Regions from separate parts of the Streptosporangium sp. NPDC003464 genome, predicted to be linked through region 2. Evidence: riboswitches for the same ligand, from Rfam matches in the RefSeq annotation. Region 2 holds a riboswitch; each other region holds the start of a gene.
The links. A riboswitch is a leader RNA that binds a small molecule or an ion and turns the genes downstream of it on or off. The one in region 2 is predicted to bind cyclic di-AMP.
Positions count from the first base shown of each region.

Region 1: another riboswitch for cyclic di-AMP. It lies ahead of ACWDS7_RS25050 (coiled-coil domain-containing protein); the one in region 2 lies ahead of ACWDS7_RS17590 (CHAP domain-containing protein).
Region 3: another riboswitch for cyclic di-AMP. It lies ahead of ACWDS7_RS09245 (hypothetical protein); the one in region 2 lies ahead of ACWDS7_RS17590 (CHAP domain-containing protein).
Region 4: another riboswitch for cyclic di-AMP. It lies ahead of ACWDS7_RS12330 (C40 family peptidase); the one in region 2 lies ahead of ACWDS7_RS17590 (CHAP domain-containing protein).

Region 1 is NZ_JBSFPS010000117.1:22,409-26,132, forward strand. It holds gene ACWDS7_RS25040 (DeoR/GlpR family DNA-binding transcription regulator) at 1-636, shown strand, start outside; gene galT (galactose-1-phosphate uridylyltransferase) at 633-1,712, shown strand; cyclic di-AMP (ydaO/yuaA leader) riboswitch at 1,784-1,919, shown strand; gene ACWDS7_RS25050 (coiled-coil domain-containing protein) at 1,973-2,932, shown strand.
Region 2 is NZ_JBSFPS010000069.1:8,067-11,790, reverse strand. It holds gene ACWDS7_RS17600 (oxidoreductase) at 1-293, shown strand, start outside; gene ACWDS7_RS17595 (TetR/AcrR family transcriptional regulator) at 309-887, shown strand; cyclic di-AMP (ydaO/yuaA leader) riboswitch at 1,257-1,392, shown strand; gene ACWDS7_RS17590 (CHAP domain-containing protein) at 1,413-2,117, shown strand; gene ACWDS7_RS17585 (ABC transporter substrate-binding protein) at 2,510-3,724, shown strand, end outside.
Region 3 is NZ_JBSFPS010000028.1:24,138-27,861, forward strand. It holds gene ACWDS7_RS09240 (histidine kinase) at 1-595, opposite strand, end outside; cyclic di-AMP (ydaO/yuaA leader) riboswitch at 1,272-1,421, shown strand; gene ACWDS7_RS09245 (hypothetical protein) at 1,660-2,247, shown strand; gene ACWDS7_RS09250 (alpha/beta fold hydrolase) at 2,410-3,270, shown strand; gene ACWDS7_RS09255 (hypothetical protein) at 3,318-3,689, opposite strand; gene ACWDS7_RS09260 (roadblock/LC7 domain-containing protein) at 3,701-3,724, opposite strand, start outside.
Region 4 is NZ_JBSFPS010000042.1:14,630-18,353, reverse strand. It holds gene serA (phosphoglycerate dehydrogenase) at 1-977, shown strand, start outside; gene ACWDS7_RS12335 (hypothetical protein) at 1,290-1,412, shown strand; gene ACWDS7_RS12330 (C40 family peptidase) at 1,476-2,120, opposite strand; cyclic di-AMP (ydaO/yuaA leader) riboswitch at 2,108-2,335, opposite strand; gene ACWDS7_RS12325 (3-isopropylmalate dehydrogenase) at 2,504-3,550, shown strand; gene ACWDS7_RS12320 (branched-chain amino acid aminotransferase) at 3,723-3,724, shown strand, end outside.

The sequences.
Region 1 (3,724 bases), on a different contig from region 2:
GCCACCGTCGCCGGCCCCGGCTCGACCGAGGAGCCCGGCTTCGCCGCCAAGTCGGTGCGCCAGCAGCCGGAGAAGGAGGCGATCGCCCGGCACGCGGCCCAGCTCGTCCGGCCCGGCACGGCCATCGCGCTGTCGGCCGGGACCACGACCTGGACGCTGGCCGGTTCCGTGGTCGACGTGCCCGACCTGACGGTGATCACCAACTCGATCCGGATCGCCGACGTCTTCCACCGCTCCCCCCGCCCGGACCGCACCGTCGTGCTGACCGGCGGCGTCCGCACCCCCTCCGACGCGCTGGTCGGGCCGGTGGCCGTGGCGGCGATCCGCGGGCTCCACGTGGACACCCTGTTCCTCGGCGTGCACGGGATGAGCGCCCGCGCCGGGTTCACCACGCCCAACCTGCTGGAGGCGGAGACCAACCGCGAGCTGGTCGCCTCCGCGCACCGCCTGGTGGTGCTCGCCGACCACACCAAGTGGGGGACGGTGGGGATCAGCACGATCGCCGAGCTGGCCCAGGCCCACGTGGTGATCACCGACTCCGGCCTGCCGGAGGAAGCCCGCGACGAGCTCACCGCCCAGGTGGGCGAGCTGATCATCACCGAGCCGCAGCAGGAGAGCGAGGCGCTGAGCCGATGAAGCGCACCATCACCCACCTGGCCGACGGCCGGGAACTGTTCTACTTCGACCGGCACGACAGCGCCGACCGCGGCGCGATCGACCAGCGGGACCTGCCGCCCCGCCCGGCGGCCTCCGAGCTGCGCTACGACCCGCTCACCGAGGAGTGGATCGCGGTGGCCGGGCACCGCCAGGGCCGCACCTTCCTCCCCCCGGCGAGTGAGTGCCCGCTGTGCCCGTCGACCCCCGGCCATCTGACCGAGGTCCCCTCAGCCTCCTACGACGTGGTCGTCTTCGAGAACCGCTTCCCCTCCTTCTCCTCCCAGATCGGCGAATACCACCAGGTCGGAGGGTTGAGCGAGGTCCGCCCGGGGGCCGGGCGGTGCGAGGTGGTCTGCTTCACCTCCGATCACGACTCCTCCTTCTCCGCGCTCTCGGCCGACCAGGTCGACCTGGTCATGGAGGCGTGGATCGACCGTACGGCGGAGCTGTCGGCGATGCCGGGCGTGGAGCAGGTGTTCTGCTTCGAGAACCGGGGGGCGGAGATCGGGATCACCCTGGCCCACCCCCACGGCCAGATCTACGCCTACCCCTACGTGACCCCGCGCACCAAGCTCTCCCTCGCCGCGGCCGGACGCCACCGGGAGCGGACCGGCCGCAACCTGTTCGCCGACGTGCTGGCCGCCGAGCGGGAGGCCGGGATCCGCGTGGTCGCCTCGAACGAGCACTGGACGGCCTTCGTCCCCGCCGCGGCGCGCTGGCCCGTGGAGGTCCACCTCTACCCGCACCGCCAGGTCCCCGACCTGGGCGCGCTGGAGCCCGCCGAGCGCGCGGCGTTCGGTCCGCTCTACACGGAGGTGCTGCGCCGCCTGGACGGGCTGTACGGCGTGGTCATGCCGTACGTCGCGGCCTGGCACCAGGCGCCGGTGAACGTCGGGCGCGACCTCTCCTACGCGCACCTGGAGCTGTTCAGCATCCGGCGGGCGCCGAACAAGCTGAAGTATCTCGCCGGGTCGGAGTCGGCCATGGGGGCTTTCGTGAACGACGTCCTTCCCGAGGAGGCGGCGCGCCTTTTGCGAGAAGTTGTCACAGGATGATCACTTATTAGTCTCAGATTGGGGTCGCGTTACCTGGGGTTTACCACTACTATCCTCACACATCGGACCTAATGTCCGAAATGCCTAATTCCGGGCGCGTCGCCCGGGAGCCGGGGAACCACCGCACTTGGGGTGAACCACTTCGGTGGAAGGGCTTCCTCCAGCCCGAACCCGTCAGCTAACCCGGTAGGCGGATGGAGAGGAGAGTCGTGGCGGCTCTATCCCCCACGTTCCGTCGCCATGCGGCCTTGACCATTTCCGTGGTTTCGGTCCTCGCGTTCACCTCCGGCACGGCGACCGCGGGCAGCGCGGCCCCCAAGCCCAAGACCGCGGGCAGCGCGGCCCCCAAACCCAAGGAGTCCCAGCTCCGCGCCGAACTGGCCGACCTGAACAAGCGGGTCGACACGCTCATCGAGACCTACGCCGCCAAGCGCGAGTCCCTCAGGAAGGCCCAGGCCGCGGAGGTGGTCGCCAAGGCGGACCTGCGCAAGGCCGAGACCGCCTACCAGGAGGCCGACAAGCAGGTCGACTCCATCGCCCAGCTCCGCTACCAGAGCAGCACCGGCGACCTACCGTCCCTGCTGTTCTCCACCAACATCGACATGGGCGGCGCCGCGATCATGCAGCAGCTCACCGCCCAGCAGAGCGCCTACCTGCAGGGCTTCGCCCAGAGCCGGGACCTGAAGAAACAGGCGGCGGAGAAGGCGGCCCGGCTCACCGAGCAGATCGGCCAGGAGACCGCGGCGGTGGCCACCCAGCGCAAGGAGGCCGAGAAGCTGATCGACGCCATCGAGAAGAAGCTCGACGCGCTCGTCCCCACGGGCTCCGGCCGCCGGGCCGACGGCAGTTGGGCGCCCCAACTGCCCACGGGCGCCGACAACATCACCGACCGCACCCGGATCATGCGCGAGGCCATCGAGAAGCGCTTCGCCCTGCCCTACACGGTCGGCTGCTACCGGGCCGTGAACGACGGCGGCGAACACCCGCTCGGCCGCGCCTGCGACTTCATGATGAGCACCGGCGGCTCGATGCCCTCGGCCGCCCACGTCAAGCTCGGCGACGAGATCGCCGCCTGGGCCGTCAAGAACAGGGCCAGCCTCGGCGTCAAATACGTGATCTGGCGCCAGCGCATCAACTCCGGCTCCGGCTGGCGTCCCATGTCCGACCGCGGCGGCGTCACCGCCAACCACTTCGACCACACGCACATCTCGATGTACTAGCGTCCTGCTGTCCTGTCCTGACCTGCGCCTGCGCCGCTGTGGCGACGGCCCTGACGAACACGCGGCGACCTTGATGCGGGCGGCGAGCCGCAGCGCGACGCTTCCGGAAGCGGGACGTCACGCGGCTTGCCGCCCCTCGGCGGAGCGAGGACGCGCTCCTGCTTGCCGCCGAGCGGCTTGACCTGCCCACGCGCGTGGACGATGCCGCGCGGGCGCAGGCCGGGGCGCCCAACCGTTCCCGGACAGCCGGTTTGTGGGCGTATCCCACGCGGCGACTTGCAGCGACTGGGGCGAGTAGTGCTCGTTGAGCACTACCTGCGACGCCTCCACGTATCTACCTTCTTCTCTTCTCTCCCAGGCGCTCTGTCGGTTTGTGTCCCCGGCTGTCCTGAAGTCGCTGGACATCCCAGGCAGCCTCCCCGGAGTGCGGACGGCGCCGCTGGAGCGCACGCGCTGTCACATTGCCGGCAGCGCCGCCCGGACAGGCGGCGCCGCCCGACGGAAAGGGGACGGAGCGGGAGAAGCGGAGGGAGAAGGCGGAGGAGAAGCGGAAGGGGTCGCCGGACGGCCTGGTGGACCTGCACATCACCGCCGCGCCGCCCGAGGGTTCAAGCGGCCGGCCCGAGTGCGCAAGCTCGTCGAGGGCAGAGCCCCGTCCCTGACCCTCGCATCGGCTCCGTACGGCGAGCTGGAGAGGGTCGAGCACCAGCCGGGGTGGGGAAACCAGGTGAAAGTCGTCGGCTGGGCCATGGACGACGCCTCGGCCACCGCGCCCAGCCAGGTGCTGGTCTA
Region 2 (3,724 bases):
GCGTGGCCGCCCACCCCGGCGCGACGGCCACCGGCATCATGAAGCTGGGCGTGCTCACCGGGCCGGTCAACGCTCTCATGCGACTGACGATCCAGTCTCCGGACAAGGGGGCGGTCCCCTCCCTTTACGCCGCCACCTCTCCCGAGGTGACCGGGGGCCTGTTCGTCGGCCCCGGCCCGCAGCCGCTGACCCCCTCGCCCAAGGCGCTGGACGAGAGCGTGGCCCGGCGGCTGTGGGAGACGTCGGAGGAGCTCACGGGCGTACGATTCAAGGCGATCACACAGCACTCGTGACCCACCGGAGGCACCTTGCGTCTCGACCCCAGGCGAGAGCGGGCGATTCTCGACGCGACCATGGAACTGCTCTCCGAGGTCGGGTTCGACCGCATGTCCGTCGACCAGATCGCCAGACGGGCCAGCGCGAGCAAGGCCACGATCTACCGCCGCTGGCCGGGCAAGGAGGCCCTGGTGGTGGACCTGGTCCGCAACCATCTGAAGATCGACGTCGCGCCGCCGCCCGACACCGGATCGATGCGCGGTGACCTCGTGGCGGTGGTGGCCGGGTTCTGCCGGATCCTGGAGCAGCAGCACAGCCTGGTCTTCGGGCTGGTGCCCGCCCTGCTCACCACCCCCGCCCTGGCGGCCGCCCTGCGCGAGCACGTGCCGCGGCCCGACATCACCGGCACCACCCCGCTGCTCGACCGCGCCCGCGAGCGGGGCGAGCTGCCGGGACCGGTCGATCCCGGCGAGATAAGGACGGTCACCGAGGCCCTGGTCTGGCACCGGCTGCTCATCACCGGCAAGCCACTGGACGAGGGCTTCGTCGAGGAGACGGTCGACCGGGTGCTGATGCCGCTGATCCATGCCTGGACCGGCCCGAAACAATGATCGAAAAGGGTGTTTTCGCAGGTAAAGCGGCCTTCTTTTAAAAGATCTACGATGATGGTGAAGCCCTGGGACGGAGCGGGGGCGGCACGGCGGCCCTCCGGCGGCGCCGCCGCCCGCGAACCCCTGCCACACAGGCGTTTCCGGCTCCGCGCCGGCCGGCGGGCGCGGGCCCGGCGATCTTGAGGGGGACCAAGTCTTCCCCCTCGAATCGGACGTATTCCCAAGTCAAGGCAATGTGCCCCACTTGTAATCGTTTGTCCGGTTCACGTAGCTTCTACTCATTCCTGGTGAACGCCTAGGTCAACCGAGGCCTACACGTTGCCATCACATTGCCCGACCGTGCTCCATCGGAACGGATCACTCCGCCGGTGAGCACGGCCGCCGAATCCGCGAGTCTCGCGGAACCGGGGAACCACGTTCTTGGGGTGAATCGGCGCCTGCGCGCCGTAGGGCACTTCCCAGCCCGAACCCGTCAGCTAACCCGGTAGGCGGCATGAGAAGCGAAGCAAGGAGTCACACCCCCGCATGGCCAAGAACCGCCTCACCCCCAAGACCCGTCACCTGGCCCGCATCGTTCTGGGCGCCTCCATCGCCCTGGGTGGCACCGTCGTAGCAGTCCCCGCCGCCCTGGCGGACACCCCCGGGCAGGCCCCCGTCGCCGCCCCTCCGGTCGAGGTCTCCAAGACCGCCAAGACTTCCAGGACGCCCCTCCAGGTCCAGGCCGAGCGCCTGCCGAAGGTCACCGCCGCGCAGGTCCTGAAGATCGCCGCCAAGCAGGTCGGCGTCTCGGAGAACGCCCAGGGCGGCGGGACGAAGTTCCAGTCCTGGTACGTCTCCTCCGTCCGCGCCAAGGAGACCGTCGCCCGCGACGGCGGCAACGTGCGGGCCTACGCCAACGCCCCCTGGTGCGCGATGTTCGTCTCCTGGGTCGGCGAGCAGGCCGGCATCCGGCCCACCATGGGCTGGGACGCCTACACCGTCGCCCACGCCCAGTGGTTCAAGGACAACAAGCACTGGGGCAACGTCGCCAAGCCCGGCGCCGTCGTCTACTTCGACTGGAACGGCGGCAAGCGCATCAGCGGGATCGACCACGTCGGCTTCGTGAAGAAGGACAACGGCGACGGCACGATCAGCACGATCGAGGGCAACACCGGCAACGGCAAGGTCGAGCAGCGCGTCCGGCCCAAGTCCCAGGTCGTCGGCTACGGCTACCCGGTCTACAGCGGCTGATCGACAGACGCGCAGGCCGTTTCACGGCCACGGGTCCACAGCCACGGGAAGGGGCCCGGCTCATTCGAGCCGGGCCCCTTCCGGCGTCCCCACCCCGCCGGCGAGGCGGCCTCCCGTACGGAATGTCCTGGTGTGTCACCGTTTGATGGGAGCGCTCCCAAACAGCTATCTGGGGAGTTTGTGAGTTATGCCCCTGTTCATCCGCCCTGAGCAGGCCAGATGTAACGGTTGAGTTTCGGCATATTGACGTCCCGGCTGCCTGTCGTCCACTCTTCGTGGGAGCGCTCCCAAAGCACATTGAGGGAACACCCCGTCGCCGGCCGCGTTTGTCGGGGACCGGTCCGCGATGTCACCTCCCACCGATTCGGGCGACCACCTGAGAGGGGTCCGGAATGTTGAACAACAAGCGGCAGGGCAAGCTCGCCGCGGTCGCGGTCATGGCGGCCACCGCCCTGGCGATCACCTCCTGCGGTTCGAGTGAGCCCGCCAAGCCCGCGGCCGGCGGCGGCAGCTCCGCGCCGGCCGCCGAGCCGGTGACCATCACCGTGCACACCTTCGGCGGCGGCGAGAACTTCGGCTATGACAAGGCCGTGGAGACGTGGAACGCCGCGCACCCGAACATCCAGGTCAAGTACCAGAACCTGACGGACCGCTTCGAGGACGTCTACCTGCCCCAGCTGCTCCAGCGCCTGCAGGCCGGCAGCGGCGCGGCCGACATCATCGCCCTGGACGAGGGCGCCATGGGCCTCATGAAGGCCCGCCCGCAGTTCTTCACCGACCTGGCCGAGTACGGGCTGGACAGCCGCAAGGCCGACTTCCCTGCGGCGAAGTGGGACAACGGCATCAACGCCGACAACAAGCTGTTCGCCCTCGGCACCGACATCGGCGGCATGACCATGTGCTACCGCACGGACCTGTTCAAGAAGGCCGGGCTGCCCACCGACCGAGAAGAGGTCGGCAAGCTCTGGCCGGACTGGAACGCCTTCATGGAGGTCGGCAAGAAGTTCCAGGCCGCCAACCCCGGCAAGGGCGACCCCAAATTCCTCGACGGTCCCAACACCCTCTACAACGTGATCCTGTCGCAGGAGGCGCCGAAGAACGGCAACGTCTCCTACTTCGACAAGAGCAACCAGCTCGTCATCGAGAGCAACCCGGCCATCAAGACCTCCTTCGACACGGTGAAGAGCTTCAGCGAGGCGGGCCTGACCGCCAAGCTCGCCTCCTTCACCCCGCCGTGGAACGCCGCCATCAAGAAGGGCGGGTTCGCCACGATGGGCTGCCCGTCGTGGATGCTCGGCGTGGTCTCCGGCGCGGCCGGTGACGCCGGCAAGGGCAAGTGGGACGTCGCCGCGGTGCCCGGCGGCGCCGGCAACTGGGGCGGCTCCTATCTCGCGGTGCCCAAGCAGAGCAAGCACCCCAAGGAGGCCGCCGAGGTCCTGAACTACCTCACCGGCAAGGAGGGCCACGTGATGGCCTTCCAGGAGGCCGCGGCCTTCCCGAGCTCCATCACCGCCCAGCAGGACCCGGCGGTCAGCGAGCTGAAGAACCCCTTCTTCAACGACGCGCCCACCGGCCAGATCTTCGGCGCCTCCGTCAAGGATCTGCTC
Region 3 (3,724 bases), on a different contig from region 2:
AGGCGACCGCGGCGAGTTCGGGCGGCGCGGTGGCGACCGTGCGGTGGTAGGTCACGCCGGGACGGCCGATGAGGAGGGTGTCGATGTCGCCGAGGGCGAAGGTACGGCCGCGGCGGTCCAGGGCGCAGAGGCGGTCGAGTTCGGCCACGGCCTGGCGGCCCGCGTCGGCGGCGTGGGTGACGGCCTCGGCGGCGCGGACCGGGTCGTCGAGGCGGAGGGCGGCGGCCGAGGCGACCACGATCCCGGTGAGCCGGTGGGCGGCCACGTCGTGGAGTTCGGCGGCGAGGCGGTCGCGTTCGGTGATGGCGGCCAGCCGGGGCACGGCCTCGGCGGCGGCCCGGTAGGCGGCGAGCGCCGCACGGTCGGCCCTGCGGCGACGGTGGGAACGCCCGATGGCCCATGCCATCGCGGCGCCGCCCGCCGTGAGCCCTCCCGCGCCGACGGAGTCCTGGAGACTCCCGCCGTGCATGACGGCCACGAGGGTGACGGCCGGCGCGGCGGCGACCGCTCCGATCGCCGCCGGCCCGGCCGTGCCGTACACCGCCAGTGCGTAAAGGACCGTGAGGAGCACCGCGCAACCGAGGGCGATCAGCACGGGCCCACACTACTGTCGGCATCGCCTACGGCCGCGGGTCCCGGGCGGCGCTCACCCGGACGGCGGACCCGGGCCGCCCGCCGGATCCGCCGGGACGCCGGAGCCCGGGGGCTGGGAGAAGCCCGTGGACGGTGGGTGCGGGAGCCGTTGACCGGGCTGGGACCGGTGGCCTTTTCCCGCCGCCGGCGTCGGCGGTGCCGATCTCGTCCCGGTCCTGCGGCGGATGGATGCCATGACCGCGGCTTTGCCCGGGATGGGGACGGGCGTTCCTGGATCTTCCGGAGAGCGGGCACAGGCCCGGCTGATGGGTGTTTTCCTCGACTCATAGGCGTGTACGGAGGTAATGAGGGCCGCCGACAAAGGGCCGGCACGCCGGCCGCGGCCATGGTGAGGGAGATCCCGCCCCTGTCCGCCGAGGGGCCGCATTCAGCCGGGAGAAGGGGCGTATCCCCAGCTCAACAGCTTGATCACTGATAAGCCGTTAAGTAACTCTCCTAACAGTTCCAATGGGGTCGGCGTTCCCGGTAGGCACGGTCAAGGCTTGACCAATGGCCTTTTCTTGGCTGTTGAGGTAGATCTTCTGGGGTTTCCATGGGTTTTGTTTTGCTTTGTCCCTGAATGGGGGGTAGTGTCCTATTCGTGATCGGTTGGCGACCTGCCCTTCAATAGAAGGAGCGGCCGGCCGACGTCGAATCCCGGAGGCCCTCAGGGTCACGGGAACCGGGGACCCACTTCTTGGGGTGAATCCGCCGCGAACGTGCGGCGGTAGGGCAACTCCACCGCCCGAATCCGTCAGCTAACCCGGTAGACGAGATGGAGAGGAGATCACCACATGGGGCACCACGCCCTCTTGCCGCCGGCGTCCACCCCGTTGGTGCCGGCCCTCTAAGACTTCCTCGCCGCGTCCGAACGCGGCCCCCCGCCGCGCTCCGCGTAGCGCCAGCACAGCTTGCTACGCCTCTTCTGTCCTGTGAGCGCGTATCCGCCTGCGCCTCTTCACGGCGCACGCGCCTCCCCGTTCCCTCGCGAAAGAGTCTTTTTACCTCATGCGTTTCTCCCTTGGTATGCGTAAGAACCGTTTCGTGGCCGCCGCCCTCCTCGGTGCGAGTGTCCTGACCTCCTCGGCCGTCGTCTCGGCTCTCCCCGCAGCGGCCGACACCGGCGCCTCCACCCCCGGCTCCGGCTCCGGCTCCGAGGTCGCCCTCCTGAAGGGCTCGACCAAGGCCTCCTACTTCTGGGACGACTCCTCCGGCCGCGCCGGGGACACCGGCCTGCCCGCGAGCGGCAAGCCGATGCAGAAGGGCATGATCGCCAGCCCGAGCTGGCCGCTGATGACCGAGGGTTACGTCGTCTACAAGGGCAAGAAGGCCAAGTTCTTCGTCGGCGACCGCGGCCCCGGCGTGCCCTCCAGCAGCGGTGTCATGATCGACCTCGACGCCAAGACCTTCGCCGACCTGACCGGCGGCACGTTCAACTCCGACACGCTCGGTGTGGACGGCAACGGTGGCATGGGCCACATCAAGGTCGACTACGTCATCACCAAGTGGGGCAGCGGCCCGGGCAAGAAGAACCAGCCCGTGCCGTTCTCCGCGGGCGCGTGGGGCCGGATCGACAACAACCCGGCCACCCCGCCGCAGGTGGTCAACAAGTAACCCCGAGGCTCGCCTCCCCAGCGAGACTCGCCCCCGCAGAAGCTCGCCTCCCGCGAAGACAGGAGCGGACGCCCACACCGGGCGTCCGCTCTTGCTCTCATTTCCACAGAATGACATTCTGTCCGGCATGACCAGCATGGCATCCGGTGCGGCGGGAGCGCCATGACCCGGCGCGCCCGGGCGAACGGCATCGAGCTCGCCTACGACACCTTCGGCGCGCCCGGAGGCCGCCCGCTCCTACTGATCATGGGGCTCGGCGCCCAGCGCATCCACTGGGACGAGGGGCTCTGTGAGCTGCTCGCCGACCGCGGGCACCACGTGGTCCGCTTCGACAACCGGGACGCCGGGGAGTCCACCCACCTCCACGGCGCCGCCGTGCCCGCCTTCGGCGGCGACGGGCAGCCCCCCTACCTGCTGGGCGACATGGCCGACGACGCCGCCGGGCTGCTCGACGCGCTCGGGTGGGAGTCCGCCCACGTGGTCGGCGCCTCGATGGGCGGCATGATCGCCCAGACGCTGGCGATCCGCTCCCCGCACCGGGTGCGCAGCCTCACCTCCATCATGTCCACCCCCAGCGTGCACGCCGCCCCGCCCACCGAGGCCGCGATGGCGGCGCTCATGGCGCTCGTCTCGCCCGACCGCGAGGCGGCCATCCGGCAGTCGCTGCTGACCTGGGAGGTCATCGGCTCGCCGGGCTACCCGCTCGACCGCGAGCGGATCGCCCGGCTGGCCGGGCTGAGCTACGACCGCTGCTACGACCCGGCGGGGACGGCCAGGCAGCTCGCCGGGATCATCGCCTCCGGCGACCGCGCGCCGCTGCTGAAGAACATCACGGTGCCCACCCTCGTGATGCACGGCGAGGACGACCAGCTCGTGCCGCTGCCCGGCGGGGTCGCCACGGCCGAGGCGGTCCCCGGGGCCAGACTGATCACCTTTCCCGGCATGGGCCACGACCTGCCGCGCCCGCTCTGGCCCGAGTTCGTCGCCGCGATCGACGAGCTCACCTCCGCCGCCGAGCGTTGAGCTCCGGTACGGCCCGCGCCTCCCGGGGCGCAAGCCGTACCGGAGGATCAGATTTCGAGCTTCTCCTCGATGCCGCGCATGTTGTGCCGCGCGAGCGCCAGGTTGGCCCGGCTGCGGTCCAGCGCCAGATAGAGGAAGAGCCCCTTGCCGCCCCGGCCGCTGACCGGGCGGATCACGTGGTACTGGCCGCTGAGCGTGATGAGGATGTCCTCGATGCCGTCCTTGAGGCCCAGCGACTCCATGGTCCGCATCTTGGCCTTGACGACCTCGGTGTTGCCGGCCGCGGCGATCTGGAGGTCCAGGTCCTTGGAGCCGCCGAGGGCGCCGAGGGCCATGCCGCTGTTGTAGTCCACGACCACCGCGCCGAGGGCACCGTCGATCGCCATCATCTCCTTGAGAGAGATGTCCATGTTGCCCATGTCTTCTCCGATCACTGGGATATCGATATGCGGGA
Region 4 (3,724 bases), on a different contig from region 2:
AGTCCAAGGAGACGATCGGGCTCATCGGTGACAAGGAGCTCCACACGGTCAAGCCGTCGGTGCGCCTGATCAACGTCGCCCGCGGCGGCATCATCGACGAGAACGCGCTCTACTCGGCGATCAAGGAAGGCCGCGTCGCCGGCGCCGGCATCGACGTCTTCCCCAAGGAGCCGGTCACCGACAGCCCGCTGTTCGAGCTGGACCAGGTCGTCGTCACCCCGCACCTGGGCGCCTCCACCCACGAGGCCCAGGAGAAGGCCGGCACCCAGGTCGCGCGCAGCGTGAAGCTCGCCCTCGCCGGGGAGTTCGTGCCGGACGCGGTCAACGTCCAGGGCGGCGTCGTCGCCGAGGACGTCAAGCCGGGCCTGCCGCTGGCCGAGAAGCTCGGCCGGGTCTTCACCGCCCTCGCGGGCGAGGTCGCCACCAGGCTTGACGTCGAGGTCCGCGGTGAGATCGCCTCCCAGGACGTCCGCGTGCTGGAGCTGGCGGCGCTCAAGGGCATCTTCACCGACGTGGTCGAAGACTCGGTCACCTACGTCAACGCCCCGCTCCTGGCCAAGGACCGCGGCGTGACCGTCGAGCTGGTCACCAGCTCCGAGAGCCCCGACTGGCGCAACGTCGTCACCGTCCGCGGCGTGCTGGCCGACGGCCGCACGGTCTCGGTCTCGGGCACCCTGTCGGGCCCGCGTCAGATCACCAAGATCGTCGAGGTCAACGGCTACCAGATGGAGATCGAGCCGACCGACCACCTGTCGTTCTTCACCTACACCGACCGCCCCGGCATCGTCGGCGTCGTCGGCCGCATCCTCGGCGACCACAGCATCAACATCGCCTCGATGCAGGTGGCCCGGGACGCGAAGGGCGGCAAGGCCCTCATCGCGCTGACCGTCGACTCCGCCATCCCGGCCGACGTGCTCGACGTGATCGGCGCCGAGATCGGCGCCGACAGCGGTCGCTCGGTCGACCTGGCCGACTAGCGCGCACGGCGACGGCTGCCGTCCCCGGGAAGCCGGGGGCGGCAGCCGTTGTGCGTCTCAGCATGTGAGAAGTGTGTACGGAGTGCGGGACGGTGTCCGTACGGGCAGGTAACCTGGCAGGAAATGCGCCAGGTTCTCGCACTCATTACCTGCCGCGGCGGGGCCTGACAGGGCAGGCCGGCAGCCCGCCGCGGTGTGGCGGCGCACGCCGGCCCCGCGCCGCCGGTCCGCGATCCGGACCCGCGGCACTCAGGCCCGGTCCGATCCGTGACCGGAGTCCGGACCATCTCTCCCTGCCCGCATGCGACCGAGATGAGAATCGCCATGTACGACATGTATCCCTGGAACCGTCCCGAAGACGCCGAAGACGAGGCCGCCGACGCGCTCCAGACCGCCCTGGACCGCCGCGACAACGGGGGCGCTCCCACCCGCTAGCCGGGTAGGGCTCTCATCCCGACCCGCGGGGCGCCGGTCCGGGTGACCGGCGCCCTCCGGGGATCAGGGGGTGGCCTGGAGCATCGTGGGGGCGGGCTGGGCCGCGAGCTTGGCCTGTTCGGCGGCGAGCTTCACGCCCGCGCGGTCGGGGCGGACGCCGCCGACGAACGTGCTGCGACGCCAGGAGTTGAGCTTCTCCTCCTTGACCACGTCGCCGGTCTGCGGGGCGTGGACCATGTAACCCGGCTTGGTGATCATGCCGACGTGCCCGAGATTGTGGAAGAAGACGAGGTCGCCGGGCTTGAGGTTCTTCCAGGAGACCTTCTTGGAGAACGCCGCGTACTGGTCGGCGGCCACGCGGGGCAGCTTGATCCCGGCGGCGCCGTAGGCGCGGAGCATCAGGCCGGAGCAGTCGAAGCCGCCGTTGCCGGTGCCGCCCCAGACGTAAGGCGTGCCGCGCTTGGACATGGCCCACTTCACGGCCTTCTTCCAGGCGGGCACGGGAGCATCCTTGGTGACGATCTCCTTGAGCTTGGGCCCGGTGAGCGGCGCGGTGGCGGTGACGGGGGCGGGGGCGTCGGCCTTGGGAGAGTCGGCCTTGGGGGAGTCGGCCAGCGCGAGGGACGGGGTCGCGAGCACGGCGGCGCCGGCGACGAGCAGGGACAGGACGCGGGGGTGAATCTTGCCGGACAGGATGGTTCCTTCCATAGGGCCGGCCGGGTTAGCTGTCGGGCTCGGGCGTGGAGGCCGCCCTACGGCGCGCGAAGCGCTGATTCGCCCCAAGGGATCCGTGAAGGCGGCTCAGGACATGGCTCCGCCAGGCGAAGCGCGGAGTCCTGGGCGGCCGTGGGTCCCGGAAGTGGTTCCCCGGCTCCGCGCAGGCCGAAGGGGGGACGGCCCGGCGGATTAGGCATCGGTTCGAATGCAGAGGACCATAACGAAACTTAACGAAAGGGTCAATACGTCGCAAAAGCGGACAAAGGGATCATAAGAGCCAGGACAGCTGTGGATCATGAGGTCCCGTACGCGCGAAAATGTCCGATGGGTGAGATCGGTGTTCGATTACCGAGACGGACCGGTAAGGTGCCTGCATGGATTCGCGCAACATTCGTCTGGCAGTCATCCCCGGGGACGGGATCGGAGTCGAGGTCGTCACCGAGGGCCTGAAGGTGCTCGAAGCGGTCGGCACGAAGGTGGAGACCGTCACCTACGATCTCGGCGCCAAGCGCTACCACCGGACCGGTGAGACCCTTCCCGACGCGGTCCTGGACGAGCTGCGCGGATACGACGCGATCCTGCTCGGCGCGATCGGCGACCCCAGCGTGCCGCCGGGCATCCTGGAGCGCGACCTGCTGCTCAGGCTCCGCTTCGAGCTCGACCACTACGTCAACCTCCGTCCGGTCAAGCTCTTCCCCGGCGTCGAGACCCCGCTGGGCAAGGCCCGCCCCGAGGACATCGACATGGTCGTCGTCCGTGAGGGCACCGAGAGCCTCTACGCGGGCGCGGGCGGCGTGCTGCGCCGCGGCACCCCGCACGAGGTCGCCACCCAGGAGTCGCTGAACACCGCCTTCGGCGTCGAGCGCGTCGTCCGCTACGCCTTCGACAAGGCGCTCGGTCGTCCCCGCAAGAAGCTGACGCTGGTCCACAAGACCAACGTGCTCACCTACGCCGGTGACCTCTGGGCCCGCACGTTCGACCGGGTCGGCCTGGAATACCCCGACGTCCAGACCGACTACTGCCACGTCGACGCGGCCTCGATGTTCTTCGTCACCCAGCCGGAGCGGTTCGACGTGATCGTCACCGACAACCTCTTCGGCGACATCATCACCGACATCGGCGCCGCCGTCGCCGGCGGCATCGGCCTGGCGGCCAGCGGCAACATCAACCCCGACCGGACCGCGCCGAGCATGTTCGAGCCGGTCCACGGCAGCGCCCCCGACATCGCGGGCCAGGGCAAGGCCGACCCGACCGCCACGATCCTGTCGGTCGCCATGCTCCTGGACCACCTCGGGCTGGCCGACGAGGCCGCCAAGGTCGAGCAGGCCGTCGCCGACGACCTGGTCGAGCGGCTCACCGGCTGGACCGGCCGGACCACTCACGAGATCGGTGACGACATCACCGCCCGAGTAGCCGGCTGACAGAGCCGCCTCCCCCACCCAGACGCGTCTGGCGGCTCACAAGAGCTGTCAGGCGCGTCTTTGTTTATCCCGGCAGTGCCGGTTTTCGACACAGATGCAGTAGTTTCCCGTTACCTGGGTCCATCGCAGAATGGATCCAAGGGCAGACCGCCTCAAGAGAAGGATCTCCGCCAT